2 regions of the Virgibacillus ihumii genome follow, and region 2 is predicted to be linked to the other one. Evidence: a T-box and tRNA genes for the amino acid it is inferred to sense, from the RefSeq annotation. Region 2 holds a T-box; the other holds one or more tRNA genes.
What was found. A T-box is a leader RNA that pairs with one kind of tRNA and senses whether it is charged. The one in region 2 lies ahead of leuS (leucine--tRNA ligase), so its partner is inferred to be a tRNA-Leu.
Positions count from the first base shown of each region.

Region 1: it encodes a tRNA-Leu, which carries the amino acid that the T-box ahead of leuS (leucine--tRNA ligase) is inferred to sense. The anticodon was not compared.

Region 1 is NZ_CACVAN010000001.1:2,832,144-2,840,936, forward strand. Features, by position in the region: rRNA gene HUX68_RS13725 (16S ribosomal RNA) at 1-724, shown strand, start outside; rRNA gene HUX68_RS13730 (23S ribosomal RNA) at 870-3,788, shown strand; rRNA gene rrf (5S ribosomal RNA) at 3,950-4,065, shown strand; tRNA gene HUX68_RS13740 (tRNA-Val) at 4,080-4,155, shown strand; tRNA gene HUX68_RS13745 (tRNA-Thr) at 4,166-4,241, shown strand; tRNA gene HUX68_RS13750 (tRNA-Lys) at 4,269-4,344, shown strand; tRNA gene HUX68_RS13755 (tRNA-Leu) at 4,351-4,435, shown strand; tRNA gene HUX68_RS13760 (tRNA-Gly) at 4,451-4,525, shown strand; tRNA gene HUX68_RS13765 (tRNA-Leu) at 4,545-4,634, shown strand; tRNA gene HUX68_RS13770 (tRNA-Arg) at 4,638-4,714, shown strand; tRNA gene HUX68_RS13775 (tRNA-Pro) at 4,719-4,795, shown strand; tRNA gene HUX68_RS13780 (tRNA-Ala) at 4,801-4,876, shown strand; rRNA gene HUX68_RS13785 (16S ribosomal RNA) at 5,105-6,668, shown strand; rRNA gene HUX68_RS13790 (23S ribosomal RNA) at 6,814-8,793, shown strand, end outside.
Region 2 is NZ_CACVAN010000001.1:1,328,021-1,336,813, reverse strand. Features, by position in the region: gene asnB (asparagine synthase (glutamine-hydrolyzing)) at 1-214, shown strand, start outside; gene HUX68_RS06690 (SPOR domain-containing protein) at 641-871, opposite strand; gene HUX68_RS06685 (hypothetical protein) at 1,241-1,498, opposite strand; gene HUX68_RS06680 (hypothetical protein) at 1,693-1,863, opposite strand; gene HUX68_RS06675 (hypothetical protein) at 2,072-2,272, shown strand; gene HUX68_RS06670 (gamma carbonic anhydrase) at 2,280-2,807, opposite strand; gene HUX68_RS06665 (tetraprenyl-beta-curcumene synthase family protein) at 2,895-3,962, shown strand; gene mnmM (tRNA 5-(aminomethyl)-2-thiouridylate-methyltransferase MnmM) at 3,959-4,528, opposite strand; T-box leader at 4,654-4,868, shown strand; gene leuS (leucine--tRNA ligase) at 4,999-7,416, shown strand; gene HUX68_RS06650 (hypothetical protein) at 7,520-8,272, opposite strand; gene HUX68_RS06645 (rhodanese-like domain-containing protein) at 8,385-8,690, shown strand.

The DNA of each region.
Region 1 (8,793 bases), 1.5 Mb from region 2:
TTGAGTGCTAGGTGTTAGGGGGTTTCCGCCCCTTAGTGCTGCAGTTAACGCATTAAGCACTCCGCCTGGGGAGTACGGCCGCAAGGCTGAAACTCAAAAGAATTGACGGGGGCCCGCACAAGCGGTGGAGCATGTGGTTTAATTCGAAGCAACGCGAAGAACCTTACCAGGTCTTGACATCCTCTGCCAGCGCTGGAGACAGCGTGTTCCCTTCGGGGACAGAGTGACAGGTGGTGCATGGTTGTCGTCAGCTCGTGTCGTGAGATGTTGGGTTAAGTCCCGCAACGAGCGCAACCCTTGATCTTAGTTGCCAGCATTCAGTTGGGCACTCTAAGGTGACTGCCGGTGACAAACCGGAGGAAGGTGGGGATGACGTCAAATCATCATGCCCCTTATGACCTGGGCTACACACGTGCTACAATGGATGGAACAGAGGGCAGCGAAGCCGCAAGGTGTAGCAAATCCCATAAAACCATTCTCAGTTCGGATTGCAGGCTGCAACTCGCCTGCATGAAGCCGGAATCGCTAGTAATCGCGGATCAGCATGCCGCGGTGAATACGTTCCCGGGCCTTGTACACACCGCCCGTCACACCACGAGAGTTGGCAACACCCGAAGTCGGTGAGGTAACCTTTTGGAGCCAGCCGCCGAAGGTGGGGCCAATGATTGGGGTGAAGTCGTAACAAGGTAGCCGTATCGGAAGGTGCGGCTGGATCACCTCCTTTCTAAGGATTATTACGGAAGGCATACTTGGTTGTTTGGTTCAGTTTTGAGGGAGTAAATTCTCTCATTTGTACCTTGAAAACTGAATAAGCAAGATCAACGACATCAAATCAAAAGCGAAGGCGAAGAAGAAGTACGTCTATTCATAGTTAAGTGAAGAAGGGCGCACGGTGAATGCCTTGGCACTGGGAGCCGAAGAAGGACGGGACTAACACCGATATGCCCCGGGGAGTCGTAAGTAGACTTCGATCCGGGGATTTCCGAATGGGGGAACCCGCTGTTCGTAATGGAACAGGACGTGTATCTGAATACATAGGGTACGCGAGGCACACCCGGGGAACTGAAACATCTCAGTACCCGGAGGAAGAGAAAGCAAACGCGATTTCCCGAGTAGCGGCGAGCGAAACGGAAGCAGCCCAAACCAGAAAGCTTGCTTTCTGGGGTTGTAGGACACTCCATTGGAGTTACCAAGAGATGCATTAGACGAATCGGCCTGGAATGGCCGGCCGAAGAAGGTAAGAGCCCTGTAGTCGAAAATGCGTCTCCTCCGGAGTGGATCCTGAGTACGACGGAACACGAGGAATTCCGTCGGAATCCGGGAGGACCATCTCCCAAGGCTAAATACTCCCCAGTGACCGATAGTGAACCAGTACCGTGAGGGAAAGGTGAAAAGCACCCCGGAAGGGGAGTGAAAGAGAACCTGAAACCGTGCGCTTACAAGTAGTCGAAGCCCGTTAATGGGTGACGGCGTACCTTTTGTAGAATGGACCGGCGAGTTACGATCGTATGCAAGGTTAAGTGGAAGACACGGAGCCGCAGCGAAAGCGAGTCTGAACAGGGCGAATGAGTATGCGGTCGTAGACCCGAAACCGTGTGATCTACCCATGTCCAGGGTGAAAGTCAGGTAACACTGACTGGAGGCCCGAACCCACGTATGCTGAAAAATGCGGGGATGAGGTGTGGGTAGGGGTGAAATGCCAATCGAACACGGAGATAGCTGGTTCTCTCCGAAATAGCTTTAGGGCTAGCCTCAAGGGAAGCGTACCGGAGGTAGAGCACTGATTGGACGAGGGGCCCTCACCGGGTTACCGAATTCAGTCAAACTCCGAATGCCGGTTACGTAGCCTTGGGAGTCAGACTATGGGTGATAAGGTTCATAGTCGAAAGGGAAACAGCCCAGACCGCCAGCTAAGGTCCCAAAGTATACGTTAAGTGGAAAAGGATGTGGCGTTGCCCAGACAACCAGGATGTTGGCTTAGAAGCAGCCATCATTTAAAGAGTGCGTAATAGCTCACTGGTCGAGTGACGCTGCGCCGAAAATGTACCGGGGCTAAACGTATCACCGAAGCTGCGGATTGTTCTTCGAACAATGGTAGGAGAGCGTTCCAGGCGCTGTGAAGTCAGACCGTGAGGACTGGTGGAGCACCTGGAAGTGAGAATGCCGGTATGAGTAGCGAAAAAAGAGTGAGAATCTCTTTCACCGAAAGCCTAAGGTTTCCTGAGGAAGGCTCGTCCTCTCAGGGTTAGTCGGGACCTAAGCCGAGGCCGAAAGGCGTAGGCGATGGACAACAGGTCGATATTCCTGTACCACCTCATGAGCGTTTGAGCGACGGGGGGACGCAGGAGGAGAAGGAAAGCGCACCGATGGACGTGTGCGTCCAAGCAGTAAGGCAGTTGGATAGGTAAATCCGTCCAATAATGCCGAGCTGTGATGGGGAGGGAAATAGAGTACCGAAGTTCCTGCATCCACACTGCCAAGAAAAGCCTCTAGTGAGTTCATAGGTGCCCGTACCGCAAACCGACACAGGTAGGCGAGGAGAGAATCCTAAGGTGAGCGGGAGAACTCTCGTTAAGGAACTCGGCAAAATGACCCCGTAACTTCGGGAGAAGGGGTGCTTGCTTACGAGTGAGCCGCAGTGAATAGGCCCAAGCGACTGTTTAGCAAAAACACAGGTCTCTGCGAAGCCGAAAGGCGAAGTATAGGGGCTGACACCTGCCCGGTGCTGGAAGGTTAAGGGGAAGCGTTAGCACTTCGGTGCGAAGCGCAGAACCGAAGCCCCAGTAAACGGCGGCCGTAACTATAACGGTCCTAAGGTAGCGAAATTCCTTGTCGGGTAAGTTCCGACCCGCACGAAAGGTGCAACGACTTGGGCACTGTCTCAACGAGAGACCCGGTGAAATTATACGATGTGTGAAGATGCACATTACCCGCGACAGGACGGAAAGACCCCGTGGAGCTTTACTGTAGCCTGATATTGAATGTTGGTACAGCTTGTACAGGATAGGTGGGAGCCATTGAACCCGGAGCGCCAGCTTCGGTGGAGGCACCCGTGGGATACCACCCTGGCTGTACGGACCTTCTAACCCAGGGCCGTAATCCGGTCCGGAGACAGTGTCAGGCGGGCAGTTTGACTGGGGCGGTCGCCTCCCAAAAGGTAACGGAGGCGCCCAAAGGTTCCCTCAGAATGGTTGGAAATCATTCGCATGAGTGTAAAGGCAGAAGGGAGCTTGACTGCGAGACCTACAAGTCGAGCAGGGACGAAAGTCGGGCTTAGTGATCCGGTGGTTCCGCATGGAAGGGCCATCGCTCAACGGATAAAAGCTACCCCGGGGATAACAGGCTTATCTCCCCCAAGAGTTCACATCGACGGGGAGGTTTGGCACCTCGATGTCGGCTCATCGCATCCTGGGGCTGTAGTCGGTCCCAAGGGTTGGGCTGTTCGCCCATTAAAGCGGTACGCGAGCTGGGTTCAGAACGTCGTGAGACAGTTCGGTCCCTATCCGTCGTGGGCGTTGGAAGTTTGCGAGGAGCTGTCCTTAGTACGAGAGGACCGGGATGGACACACCGCTGGTGTACCAGTTGTTCCGCCAGGAGCACAGCTGGGTAGCTACGTGTGGCAAGGATAAGTGCTGAAAGCATCTAAGCATGAAGCCCCCCTCAAGATGAAACTTCCCATCACTTCGAGTGAGTAAGATCCCTCAGAGACGATGAGGTAGATAGGTCCGAGGTGGAAGCGTGGTGACACGTGGAGCTGACGGATACTAATCGATCGAGGACTTAACTAAACAGCTTTTGATGGTGCGTTGCATATACGCTTATTCAGTTTTCAGGGTATAAATTCCTGAATAGCTCTTGCATTTTTTATCGAAAATGCCTATAATATATCTTGTCTTGAAAAATGAGGGAGAACATCGTGACGAAAGATGTCATGGTTCCAGCCCGAAGGTCTGGTAGCAATAGCGGAGAGGTCACACCTGTTCCCATGCCGAACACAGCAGTTAAGCTCTCCAGCGCCGATGGTAGTTGGGGCTTTGCCCCTGCAAGAGTAGGACGCCGCCAGGCTTTACATATGTGTGGGAGGATTAGCTCAGCTGGGAGAGCACCTGCCTTACAAGCAGGGGGTCGCAGGTTCGAGCCCTGCATCCTCCACCATTCTTTTAATGCCGGTCTAGCTCAATTGGCAGAGCAACTGACTTGTAATCAGTAGGTTGGGGGTTCAATTCCTCTGGCCGGCACCATTTTCTTTTTTAATTAAAAATTATTGTGAGCCATTAGCTCAGCTGGCAGAGCATCTGACTTTTAATCAGAGGGTCGGAGGTTCGAATCCTCCATGGCTCACCATTTAATGCGGGTGTGGCGGAATTGGCAGACGCGCTAGATTTAGGATCTAGTGTCTCGCGACGTGGGGGTTCAAGTCCCTCCACCCGCACCATTTCAAATACATACTGCGGAAGTAGTTCAGTGGTAGAACACCACCTTGCCAAGGTGGGGGTCGCGGGTTCGAATCCCGTCTTCCGCTCCAATATAAACAAATAAGCCAAGCCGGGGTGGCGGAATGGGCAGACGCACAGGACTTAAAATCCTGCGGTAGGTCTACTACCGTGCCGGTTCGAGTCCGGCCCTCGGCACCAGAAGCGCCCGTAGCTCAATTGGATAGAGCGTCTGACTACGGATCAGAAGGTTAGGGGTTCGACTCCTCTCGGGCGCGCCATTTACGGGAAGTAGCTCAGCTTGGTAGAGCACATGGTTTGGGACCATGGGGTCGCAGGTTCGAATCCTGTCTTCCCGACCATCTTTGGGGCCTTAGCTCAGCTGGGAGAGCGCCTGCCTTGCACGCAGGAGGTCAGCGGTTCGATCCCGCTAGGCTCCACCAAAATATCATTTATTTTTTCAAAAACATTAAAAAAAGATATTGACTTTGTTTTTGAGAAGATGGTATATTAATTAGGTCGCTGTTTTGAAGCGGCGCAATAAATTTGCTCTTTGAAAACTGAACAAAACAACCAGTATGTCAAGAAACAGGACGAAAGCAAAAGCTTTCCCCTGGATTCAATTTACGAAGCTAAGCTATGGTTGATTGGTGTCAATCATATATCAACTTTCTATGGAGAGTTTGATCTTGGCTCAGGACGAACGCTGGCGACGTGCCTAATACATGCAAGTCGAGCGCGGGAAGCAAGCGGAAGCCTTCGGGTGGAAGCTTGTGGAACGAGCGTCGGACGGGTGAGTAACACGTGGGCAACCTGCCTGTAAGATTGGGATAACTCCGGGAAACCGGGGCTAATACCGAATGAAGCGCGTCATCGCATGATGACGTGATGAAAGGCGGCTTTTAGCTGTCACTTACAGATGGGCCCGCGGCGCATTAGCTAGTTGGTGGGGTAAGAGCTTACCAAGGCGACGATGCGTAGCCGACCTGAGAGGGTGATCGGCCACACTGGGACTGAGACACGGCCCAGACTCCTACGGGAGGCAGCAGTAGGGAATCATCCGCAATGGACGAAAGTCTGACGGTGCAACGCCGCGTGAGTGATGAAGGTTTTCGGATCGTAAAACTCTGTTGTCAGGGAAGAACAAGTACCGTTTGAATAAGGCGGTACCGTGACGGTACCTGACCAGAAAGCCCCGGCTAACTACGTGCCAGCAGCCGCGGTAATACGTAGGGGGCAAGCGTTGTCCGGAATTATTGGGCGTAAAGCGCTCGCAGGCGGTCTTTTAAGTCTGATGTGAAATCTCGCGGCTCAACCGCGAATGGTCATTGGAAACTGGAGGACTTGAGTACAGAAGAGGAGAGTGGAATTCCACGTGTAGCGGTGAAATGCGTAGAGATGTGGAGGAACACCAGTGGCGAAGGCGACTCTCTGGTCTGTAACTGACGCTGAGGAGCGAAAGCGTGGGGAGCGAACAGGATTAGATACCCTGGTAGTCCACGCCGTAAACGTTGAGTGCTAGGTGTTAGGGGGTTTCCGCCCCTTAGTGCTGCAGTTAACGCATTAAGCACTCCGCCTGGGGAGTACGGCCGCAAGGCTGAAACTCAAAAGAATTGACGGGGGCCCGCACAAGCGGTGGAGCATGTGGTTTAATTCGAAGCAACGCGAAGAACCTTACCAGGTCTTGACATCCTCTGCCAGCGCTGGAGACAGCGTGTTCCCTTCGGGGACAGAGTGACAGGTGGTGCATGGTTGTCGTCAGCTCGTGTCGTGAGATGTTGGGTTAAGTCCCGCAACGAGCGCAACCCTTGATCTTAGTTGCCAGCATTCAGTTGGGCACTCTAAGGTGACTGCCGGTGACAAACCGGAGGAAGGTGGGGATGACGTCAAATCATCATGCCCCTTATGACCTGGGCTACACACGTGCTACAATGGATGGAACAGAGGGCAGCGAAGCCGCAAGGTGTAGCAAATCCCATAAAACCATTCTCAGTTCGGATTGCAGGCTGCAACTCGCCTGCATGAAGCCGGAATCGCTAGTAATCGCGGATCAGCATGCCGCGGTGAATACGTTCCCGGGCCTTGTACACACCGCCCGTCACACCACGAGAGTTGGCAACACCCGAAGTCGGTGAGGTAACCTTTTGGAGCCAGCCGCCGAAGGTGGGGCCAATGATTGGGGTGAAGTCGTAACAAGGTAGCCGTATCGGAAGGTGCGGCTGGATCACCTCCTTTCTAAGGATTATTACGGAAGGCATACTTGGTTGTTTGGTTCAGTTTTGAGGGAGTAAATTCTCTCATTTGTACCTTGAAAACTGAATAAGCAAGATCAACGACATCAAATCAAAAGCGAAGGCGAAGAAGAAGTACGTCTATTCATAGTTAAGTGAAGAAGGGCGCACGGTGAATGCCTTGGCACTGGGAGCCGAAGAAGGACGGGACTAACACCGATATGCCCCGGGGAGTCGTAAGTAGACTTCGATCCGGGGATTTCCGAATGGGGGAACCCGCTGTTCGTAATGGAACAGGACGTGTATCTGAATACATAGGGTACGCGAGGCACACCCGGGGAACTGAAACATCTCAGTACCCGGAGGAAGAGAAAGCAAACGCGATTTCCCGAGTAGCGGCGAGCGAAACGGAAGCAGCCCAAACCAGAAAGCTTGCTTTCTGGGGTTGTAGGACACTCCATTGGAGTTACCAAGAGATGCATTAGACGAATCGGCCTGGAATGGCCGGCCGAAGAAGGTAAGAGCCCTGTAGTCGAAAATGCGTCTCCTCCGGAGTGGATCCTGAGTACGACGGAACACGAGGAATTCCGTCGGAATCCGGGAGGACCATCTCCCAAGGCTAAATACTCCCCAGTGACCGATAGTGAACCAGTACCGTGAGGGAAAGGTGAAAAGCACCCCGGAAGGGGAGTGAAAGAGAACCTGAAACCGTGCGCTTACAAGTAGTCGAAGCCCGTTAATGGGTGACGGCGTACCTTTTGTAGAATGGACCGGCGAGTTACGATCGTATGCAAGGTTAAGTGGAAGACACGGAGCCGCAGCGAAAGCGAGTCTGAACAGGGCGAATGAGTATGCGGTCGTAGACCCGAAACCGTGTGATCTACCCATGTCCAGGGTGAAAGTCAGGTAACACTGACTGGAGGCCCGAACCCACGTATGCTGAAAAATGCGGGGATGAGGTGTGGGTAGGGGTGAAATGCCAATCGAACACGGAGATAGCTGGTTCTCTCCGAAATAGCTTTAGGGCTAGCCTCAAGGGAAGCGTACCGGAGGTAGAGCACTGATTGGACGAGGGGCCCTCACCGGGTTACCGAATTCAGTCAAACTCCGAATGCCGGTTACGTAGCCTTGGGAGTCAGACTATGGGTGATAAGGTTCATAGTCGAAAGGGAAACAGCCCAGACCGCCAGCTAAGGTCCCAAAGTATACGTTAAGTGGAAAAGGATGTGGCGTTGCCCAGACAACCAGGATGTTGGCTTAGAAGCAGCCATCATTTAAAGAGTGCGTAATAGCTCACTGGTCGAGTGACGCTGCGCCGAAAATGTACCGGGGCTAAACGTATCACCGAAGCTGCGGATTGTTCTTCGAACAATGGTAGGAGAGCGTTCCAGGCGCTGTGAAGTCAGACCGTGAGGACTGGTGGAGCACCTGGAAGTGAGAATGCCGGTATGAGTAGCGAAAAAAGAGTGAGAATCTCTTTCACCGAAAGCCTAAGGTTTCCTGAGGAAGGCTCGTCCTCTCAGGGTTAGTCGGGACCTAAGCCGAGGCCGAAAGGCGTAGGCGATGGACAACAGGTCGATATTCCTGTACCACCTCATGAGCGTTTGAGCGACGGGGGGACGCAGGAGGAGAAGGAAAGCGCACCGATGGACGTGTGCGTCCAAGCAGTAAGGCAGTTGGATAGGTAAATCCGTCCAATAATGCCGAGCTGTGATGGGGAGGGAAATAGAGTACCGAAGTTCCTGCATCCACACTGCCAAGAAAAGCCTCTAGTGAGTTCATAGGTGCCCGTACCGCAAACCGACACAGGTAGGCGAGGAGAGAATCCTAAGGTGAGCGGGAGAACTCTCGTTAAGGAACTCGGCAAAATGACCCCGTAACTTCGGGAGAAGGGGTGCTTGCTTACGAGTGAGCCGCAGTGAATAGGCCCAAGCGACTGTTTAGCAAAAACACAGGTCTCTGCGAAGCCGAAAGGCGAAGTATAGGGGCTGACACCTGCCCGGTGCTGGAAGGTTAAGGGGAAGCGTTAGCACTTCGGTGCGAAGCGCAGAACCGAAGCCCCAGTAAACGGCGGCCGTAACTATAACGGTCCTAAGGTAGCGAAATTCCTTGTCGGGTAAGTTCCGACC
Region 2 (8,793 bases):
ACAGTTGATTCAGGAAAGCGAGACAGATCATCTGCTGCACAAAGACTATGTGCTTAGTTTGCTTGATGCACATTGCCAGGGTAAAGGTGATTACAGCAGAAAAATCTGGACGGTGCTCATGTTTATGCTGTGGCATCAAATCAATATTGAAAACAAATTTGATGTTGAGGAATTAAGTAAACCAGACAAGGCGATTGAAGCGATTACGCAATAAGTAAGACCGGCGACACGGACTTTGCACCGTTGTCGCCGGTCTTTTATATAGGGTGATTTAGATAATTATTGGGGGCTTATTAGATGAAATATTTCTTGAAGTTAAATGTTGTTAGTATTCTGTACGCTCTTATGGTATTTGTTCCTCTTGAACTTATGTGTGAATTCTTAAATAATGGCGCAGTTGAGGAATAAATTTGTTTACCAGTGGGCCAGTTTGTTGTATAGATGAAGGGCTCATAAGTATGAGGGGGGAGATAATGCTTAAAATTGGTTCAATCGCGTTGGGCATTTATGATTAAGTGACAGGTAGTTTACTAAGCAGCTAAAAGGATCTTTTGCTCGAAGATCCTTTTTCAATACCGCTTCCGGAAAAGTGGGGTAGGATCCAAATTGCCATAGTAGGGGCAGATCACTCCTTGCCCCACTATGCGCGTGTAATAAAAGCGTTTGTTATTCCAAGGCCTTTAATTTTATCTACGTTTTGAAGCGCTTGTTTTTTTGAATATGGACCAACCTCTACGGAATAAAGTTCCCTGCTGTCCATTTTATAGATTCTTATATCTGCGTTAATTTTATTTCTAGTTACTAAATTATATTGGTGCTGGGCGCTTTTTTTCTTGTTAGTTGTGCCAACGACTATTTTATATTTCCCCATAAACATCCTCCTAACTTGTTTATGGGTAGTATATTCAGCTTTATAGCAAATGAATGGTCGTTGTACATGGCTTTTCGCAAAATGATTAATTAATCTATTAGGAAATAGCGAAGTAATGCATTATAGATTATGGATAAACGCAGCTAAAAATGGGTACGCCTTCTAGGATTTGTTAAACTGATCATCGTGGATCTTATATCACAGCTGTATTAGTCAGAAGGAATATTTAGATAGCCATTCTATGTTAAAGTATTGAATATATCACAAATTCAATAATGAAATGACATAAACAAAAATTGAATTAAAAAAGGGCTTTGACGAAGTTCTTTTTAATTATAAAAAGTAAAAAAGCAACGATAATTATTGCTTTTAATTTTTTTGATTACTATTTGATTCATATGTCTCCACCGCCGAATTTGCTAATGTTTCCAAATTTGTTTCAAGATCTTTCTTTTGTTTAGGTTCTGTTTCTGTTTTAAAAACTTTTACTAGTTTATTTTGCTTTTCTGGTTTAAGAACAAAAACTTTAATTTTAGTTTGATAAAATCCCGAGTGTAAGTAAAACTGTTTTAATTGGACTAAATATTTTTGTTTATTTGATTCTACGTTGAATTTATTTATTTTCATATGATTCATGCCCCTTTCCTTTATTTTTTATATTATGTTTATGAGAAGTGCCGGAAAAATAATATTAAATTTTAAAATTCATAAAAGGATAGTTGAAACTTAACGGGTGCCATTTCGGAATATGAAAGGGAACTGTGCTTTTTAATTTTTATACAGTGCAAAATAGAATCAAAGTGACAGTTAATCCGAGGGGTTTACAAATACTTTCGTTTCTCCGTAAAATTTTGAAGTCGTTTTTTACATTGCTCAATGTTCTTCTGGTGGTCTATCCATTCCGTTATAGTGTGGCCACGTTTTTCTAAATTTTGGAGTTCTTCCTTTGCTTTACAGAGGTCCTCTTTTAAGTAATCGATTGTTTTTTTCATTTAATTACCTCCCAAATATATCCAAATTATAGCAGGCGATTTATCAAAAAACAATAATATTTCCTATTTTTCAAATATTTATAGAAAACGAAATTAAAATAGCTTTGTAATAAAAGAAGAAAGGTTAGATACTTCTGGCCTCAGTCCCCCCAGTCTCCGTGTGTTTTTTCGCTAGGTTTGTTCACCATATCCTAATAAAGGAGGCGAGGTGCGATCTGGGGAGGATTCGGCACTTGCCCTCGGTAAAGAAGACACTGCGAAAGTAGTTTACTTGAGCAGAAGTTGCACTTATGCTGGCAGTGAAAACGAGTATATTCCAACGGATCGGCTAGTAAGCTGTACTAAACAAATTGATTTTTCAATGTCGCAGCATCTTTACGGCAGCAACAATGAAAAAGCCTTTTATTAGAATAATACTAAAAGTCCTGTCCCAAATTCGTGTTGTGCTTATAATATTGCCCTTTTTCCACGTAGGATTGCAGAACACGTTCCATTTCCTTATAGTCGGCCTCAGTCAAGGAACGTACGACTTTAGCTGGACGGCCCATTACCATAGTGTGTGGAGGAACTTTTTTGCCGGGCGGGACGAGGCTGCCAGCACCGACAAATGCATGCTCACCGATTTCAGCTCCATCCAGAATGAGTGCCCCCATGCCAATTAAAGCATTTTTACGGACGGTACAGCCATGTAGTGTCACCTGATGCCCGACAGTTACATCATCTTCTGCAATAACCGGATTGTCAGGGCTTTGGTGCAGCATGGATAAGTCTTGGATGCTGACACGTTTGCCAATCCGGGCCGGCGCAACATCCCCGCGTATAACGGTTTTAAACCAGATACTGGCTTGCTCGCCAATTGTCACATCACCTATTACCTCAGCGTCATGAGCGACGAATACAGAGTTGTTTATCGTAGGTTTTACGTTTTTATAATGATGAATCATTTGAAACCTCCTCATAAATATGGTCATATATGTATTATAGCAAAATGTTATAATGGGAATCGAAGGATAGGCAGGAATGGAGGAGCAATGTTGGGTCTACCAAAAACATCTTTGAGATTAATGGTAAATGTATATTGTAAGGTTTTCCCGGCAGTCAGAGACGAATTAGACTACTGGAAAAGAAGAGCTGCACAAATACCCGATCAGGAGTTGCGAACCCAGGCACTTGCAAGTATGGAGGCAAAGCGGTTTCACTGTCAGGGAGGATCGGTATACGCACTATTAGCCGGTAATAAATGGAAAGAAGCGATCCGGTTTATTGTGGCATATCAGACAATAAGTGATTATTTGGACAACCTATGTGACCGGAGCACATCACTCAATCCCGATGACTTTCGACTGTTGCATCAATCCATGGTTGATGCGTTAATTCCAGATAACGACATGAAAGATTATTACAGACTACGGGATGAGCATACAGATGATGCATATCTGACAGATCTTGTCCAAACATGCCGGAAAACGATCAGGACATTGGACAATTATGATGAAATACGTGATTATTTGCTGCACTTGAATCAGTTATACTGTGATTTGCAAGTACATAAGCATGTCAGGCTGGATGAACGAATTCCGCGGCTTCAGAAATGGTACCTTGAAAAAATGGGGGACCAGGCAAAGTTGTCCTGGTTTGAATTTTCCGCAGCAGCAGGTTCAACACTGGGTATTTTTTATCTTGTGTCGTATTCGCTTGGGAAAAGGGTGCCGGCGCAATTGGCTGAACGAATATGGTGCGGTTATTTTCCCTATATGCAAGGGCTTCATATCTTAATGGATTATTACATTGATCAGCAAGAGGATATTGAGGAAGCAGATTTAAATTTCTGCAGTTTTTATGATGATCAAGCCCATTTGAAAAGACGCATCTCTTTTTTTATCGAACAGGCGAACAAGCATGCCCGCCACCTACCGGATCATCGTTTCCATGAAATGGTTCAGCAAGGATTGGTTGGGCTCTATCTTGGTGATCCCAAAGCAAACAAGCTGTCCGGCGGTAAAGGAATGGCCAAACAGCTTTTGCGTGTCAGCGGCGGCAGTACCTGGTTTTTCCATTTAAATACAAAGTTTTATTACCGCCTGAAAAAAAGGGATTAATTTCGTTTCTGAATGGCAAGAATGAATGGCGGATCATTTTTCTGGTTAATGAATCCGTAATAGAGTACGTGAAAAACTTTCTGATCCAACAGACGGGCATATTTCATAATCTGTTCTTTCTCTTCGGTGCCACCCTCGTGTCCATGATAAATCACCAGTACTACCAGTCCATTGCGTTTCAGATGGGAAAGAACCCCCTCGACTGCCAGTATAGTTGATTCACTTTTGGTAATAACTGATTTATCACTTCCGGGAAGATAACCAAGGTTAAAAATAGCACCGCCCAACCTGGTCAGTTTATCGACTGGAATGTGATGGATAAAATTGCTGTGGCTGTCTTGAATGATGTCAGTGTTGGTCAGTCCGTTTTTCGCAAGTCTGTTTTTCGTATTGGTAACAGCCTGTTCTTGTATATCGAATCCGAATACGTGTCCGGTTTTCCCAACCAGTTTGGATAAAAAGATGGTGTCATGACCATTTCCGCACGTGGCATCGATGACAGTATCGCCTTTTTCAACAGCGGTTTCAAGCAGGTAATGGGAATAATTTATGATACCTTTAATCATGGATAAGTTCGCTCCTCTATGCAAAATACTATCATTATTCTATCATGAAGCTTTTGTGCGGTGAAAGATTGTGTCCCAAATCTTGACAAAATAGCACACATTGATTAAAATGCGATATACATATAGTATCGGCGTTGCAAAGGATTAGTAGTGAATTGTCCAGGTATAGCGAGGCAGTGGCTGGTGAAAACTGCTCCTGAAGATTTACGAACTCACCTTTAAGCTGCAGGGATGAAGATAAGTAATTCCTGCCGTAAATCTGCGTTAAGGATCCAAGTGAACGCTCATTCAGTGTTAATTCGGGTGGTACCGCGGGAAACTATAGTCTCTCGTCCCTTTACTTCATAGGGATGGGTGGCTTTTTTTATAGGGTAACAAAGTGTAAAGTTTACCAAACTTTATAAGAACTTTGACACTCGCTGTAAGACGCCTGAGTGATGTGTTTTGCAACTGATGAAGGAGGCAATCTGATGACGTTTAATCATAAGGAAATTGAAAAGAAATGGCAGCAGTATTGGGAAAAAAATAAAACATTTAAGACAGATACGTATTCTGATAAGGAAAAAGTTTATGCACTTGATATGTTTCCATATCCGTCAGGTGCCGGATTGCATGTCGGTCACCCGGAAGGATATACGGCAACAGACATTTATTCGCGGATGAAACGGATGCAGGGGTATGAAGTGCTGCATCCAATGGGCTGGGATGCTTTCGGGCTTCCTGCTGAACAGTATGCACTGGATACCGGAAACAGCCCCGCAGCTTTTACTGATAAAAATATTGAAACGTTTAAACGACAGATAAAGGAACTTGGTTTTTCATATGACTGGGACCGTGAAATAAATACAACGAATCCGAGCTACTATAAATGGACGCAGTGGATTTTTACCAAGCTGTATGAACACGGTCTTGCCTACATGGATGAGGTGGCGGTTAACTGGTGCCCGGCACTTGGAACTGTTTTGGCCAATGAAGAGGTAATTGATGGCAAAAGTGAACGCGGCGGGCATCCGGTTGTCCGTAAACCAATGAAGCAGTGGATGCTTAAAATCACCGCATATGCGGACCGGCTTCTGGAAGATTTGGATGAACTGGATTGGCCTGAAAGCATTAAAGATATGCAGCGGAATTGGATTGGCCGCTCGGAAGGTGCTGAAGTGAATTTTGCCATTGATGATTTTGATGAGACATTCACTGTATTCACAACAAGACCGGATACATTGTTTGGTGCAACTTATGCCGTATTTGCACCAGAGCATCCATATGTCGAACAAATCGTCACTGCTGACCAAAAGGATGCGGTTGATGCGTATATAAACGAAATCCAGACAAAATCTGAATTGGAGCGGACAGACCTTGCCAAAGATAAAACAGGTGTATTTACTGGTGCGTATGCTATTAATCCTGTCAATAATAAAAAGATTCCAATCTGGGTTGCTGATTACGTCCTGATGTCTTATGGAACCGGGGCGATTATGGCGGTTCCGGCACATGATGAGCGTGACTATGAGTTTGCCACGAAATTTGACCTGCCGATTACCGAAGTTGTTGCAGGCGGTGATGTTTCCAAAGAGGCTTATGTTGGCGATGGTAATCATGTCAATTCAGAATTCCTTAATGGGCTTGGGAAAGAAGAAGGAATAAGTAAAATGATTGACTGGCTTGAGGAAAAAGGTAAAGGCGAGAAGAAAGTTACGTATCGTCTGCGTGATTGGCTGTTCGCGAGACAGCGCTACTGGGGTGAACCGATCCCGGTCATTCATTGGGAAGACGGCTCTATGACAGCTGTCCCGGAAAATGAGTTGCCGCTGGAATTGCCGGAAATGGATAATATTAAGCCTTCTGGAACCGGTGAATCCCCGCTGGCTAACAGTGACTGGATTAATGTAACCGATCCGGAAACAGGCATGAAGGGCCGTCGGGAAACAAGCACAATGCCGCAATGGGCTGGAAGCTGCTGGTATTTCCTCCGCTTTGTCGATCCGGATAATACCGAACAGCTTGCTGATCCAAAAGCATTACAGGAATGGCTGCCGATCGATATTTACATCGGAGGGGCGGAGCATGCTGTACTTCATCTGCTGTATGCACGGTTCTGGCATAAATTCTTGTATGATATTGGCGTTGTCCCAACAAAAGAACCGTTTATGAAATTGTTTAACCAAGGAATGATTCTCGGTGAGGGTCACGAGAAAATGAGTAAATCGAAGGGGAATGTTGTCAATCCTGACGATATTATTCATTCGCATGGTGCGGATACACTTCGTTTGTACGAAATGTTCATGGGGCCGCTTGACGCTGCGGTTGCCTGGTCAACAAACGGCCTGGATGGATCACGCCGCTTTCTGGAACGCGTTTGGCGGCTGATTGTAAATGAAGAAACAGGAGAAACCGCTGATAAAATTATTGAAGGTAATGGTGATGAAACGCTTAATAAGGTATATCATGAGACGGTTAAAAAAGTGACGGAAGACTTTGATAACCTGCATTTCAACACCGGTATTTCCCAGTTGATGGTGTTCATTAACGAAGGGTATAAAGCGGAGGAGATTTCCAAACAGCATGTTGAAGGTTTTGTAAAAATGTTGTCGCCTGTCGCACCACACCTATCAGAAGAATTGTGGACCCGGCTTGGACATTCTGAAACAATTACGTATGAGGAATGGCCACGTTATGACGAATCCAAGCTGGTTGAAGAAGAGGCTGAGGTTGTACTGCAGGTAATGGGTAAAGTCCGGGCGAAAATAAACGTTCCCAAAGATATCACGAAAGATGATTTGGAGAAACAAGCGCTCGAACATGAAAAAATTCAGGAATGGATTGAAGGAAAAACAATCCGTAAAGTTATTGTTGTGCCAGGTAAGCTAGTGAATATTGTAGCAAATTAATATTAGGATCCCGTTCATGTTAATTTTGAACGGGATCCTTTTTTGCAGATAAAACCTTCTATTGCATACGCGGTGATTAAGGCTTGTTGTTCAGCCGGGTTTGCTAATTGGAAGGTGTCCATTTTGTTTTCAGTATAAGCCATTTGTCGTTTTCGTAATACCAGGTTGTTTGAACTGTTCCGATTGTATCAGATTTTCCAGTGCCATTAATTTGCTGGTAGCTTTTCAATCCGTATCCCTTTTGTTTATTAATAAACACTGGCTCATATTTACTAATTGGTTCTATTATTACAGAGCCATCTGTCAGAAGTCTTCCCTGTTTATTATATATTCCTTTTTCAATATAATCTGCAGCCTGTTTTTTCACATTGGTAGTATATGGTTTTTGTTCGGGTGAAAGTTTAACTTCTAATTCAAATCCATCTGTAAGATGAGCTTTTACGTATCGCTGGACAGGTAATTGGATTTCCTTAAGCTCCCCGTTTGACAGGGTGTGTAATGCATGGTTGTGCAATCCGCCCTGTCCCTTACTTTGATAAAAAATATCCAAAACCTTATCATGATTCAAATCCAGAAACTCCAGGTTAGGGTCATACCCGCCATCATATGGAATTTTCCATTTTTTATTGTTTGCCAGTTGAATTTCTGTCCACGCATCTTTAAGGTAATCTGTTTCCATTGAAAATTTGATACCTTTAAGGGTTACGGATTCCTTTCGCCCATCACCTGTTACATCCTCGTCGAATTCTAAAATTTGCTTTTGGGATGGTATCTTGGTGGTTCCCTCTGCGGCCGTCATAGTTGCCGTGATTAAAAAAAGCAGAATAAAGCATAATTTGCCGATGATAAATTTCATAGGATAAAACCTCACTTTGTATCGTTATTTTATTTTGTGTTATATAGTTGCAAGCTATTCATGTCAGAAGTTATGATAAGTAGGAAATATTTTTATACGGAGGATGGTATTAATGGATGATATAAATGAAATAACTCCCGAAGAAGTAGAAGAACTGCTAGGAAATGAAAGTGACGTGATTATTGATGTGCGGGAAGATGATGAAGTTGCCCAAGGTATGATTAATGGTGCCAAACACATTAAACTTGAAAATATTCCACATTCATTACAGGAGTTGGATAAAGACAAACATTACATCATGGTATGCAGATCCGGCAGAAGAAGTATGACGGCAGCTGCCTTTATGGATGAGCACGGTTATAAAGTATCTAGTATGGCAGGCGGGATGCTTGATTGGAAAGGTGAAGTTGTGGTGTGAACCCGAGGCATTGTACCTTATAACTCATAAAGGTTGGGGGTTCTTGACGGGTGTCGGGTATTATTCGTTATTGACGTGTGGGAAAGCGTGATTTCTTATATAC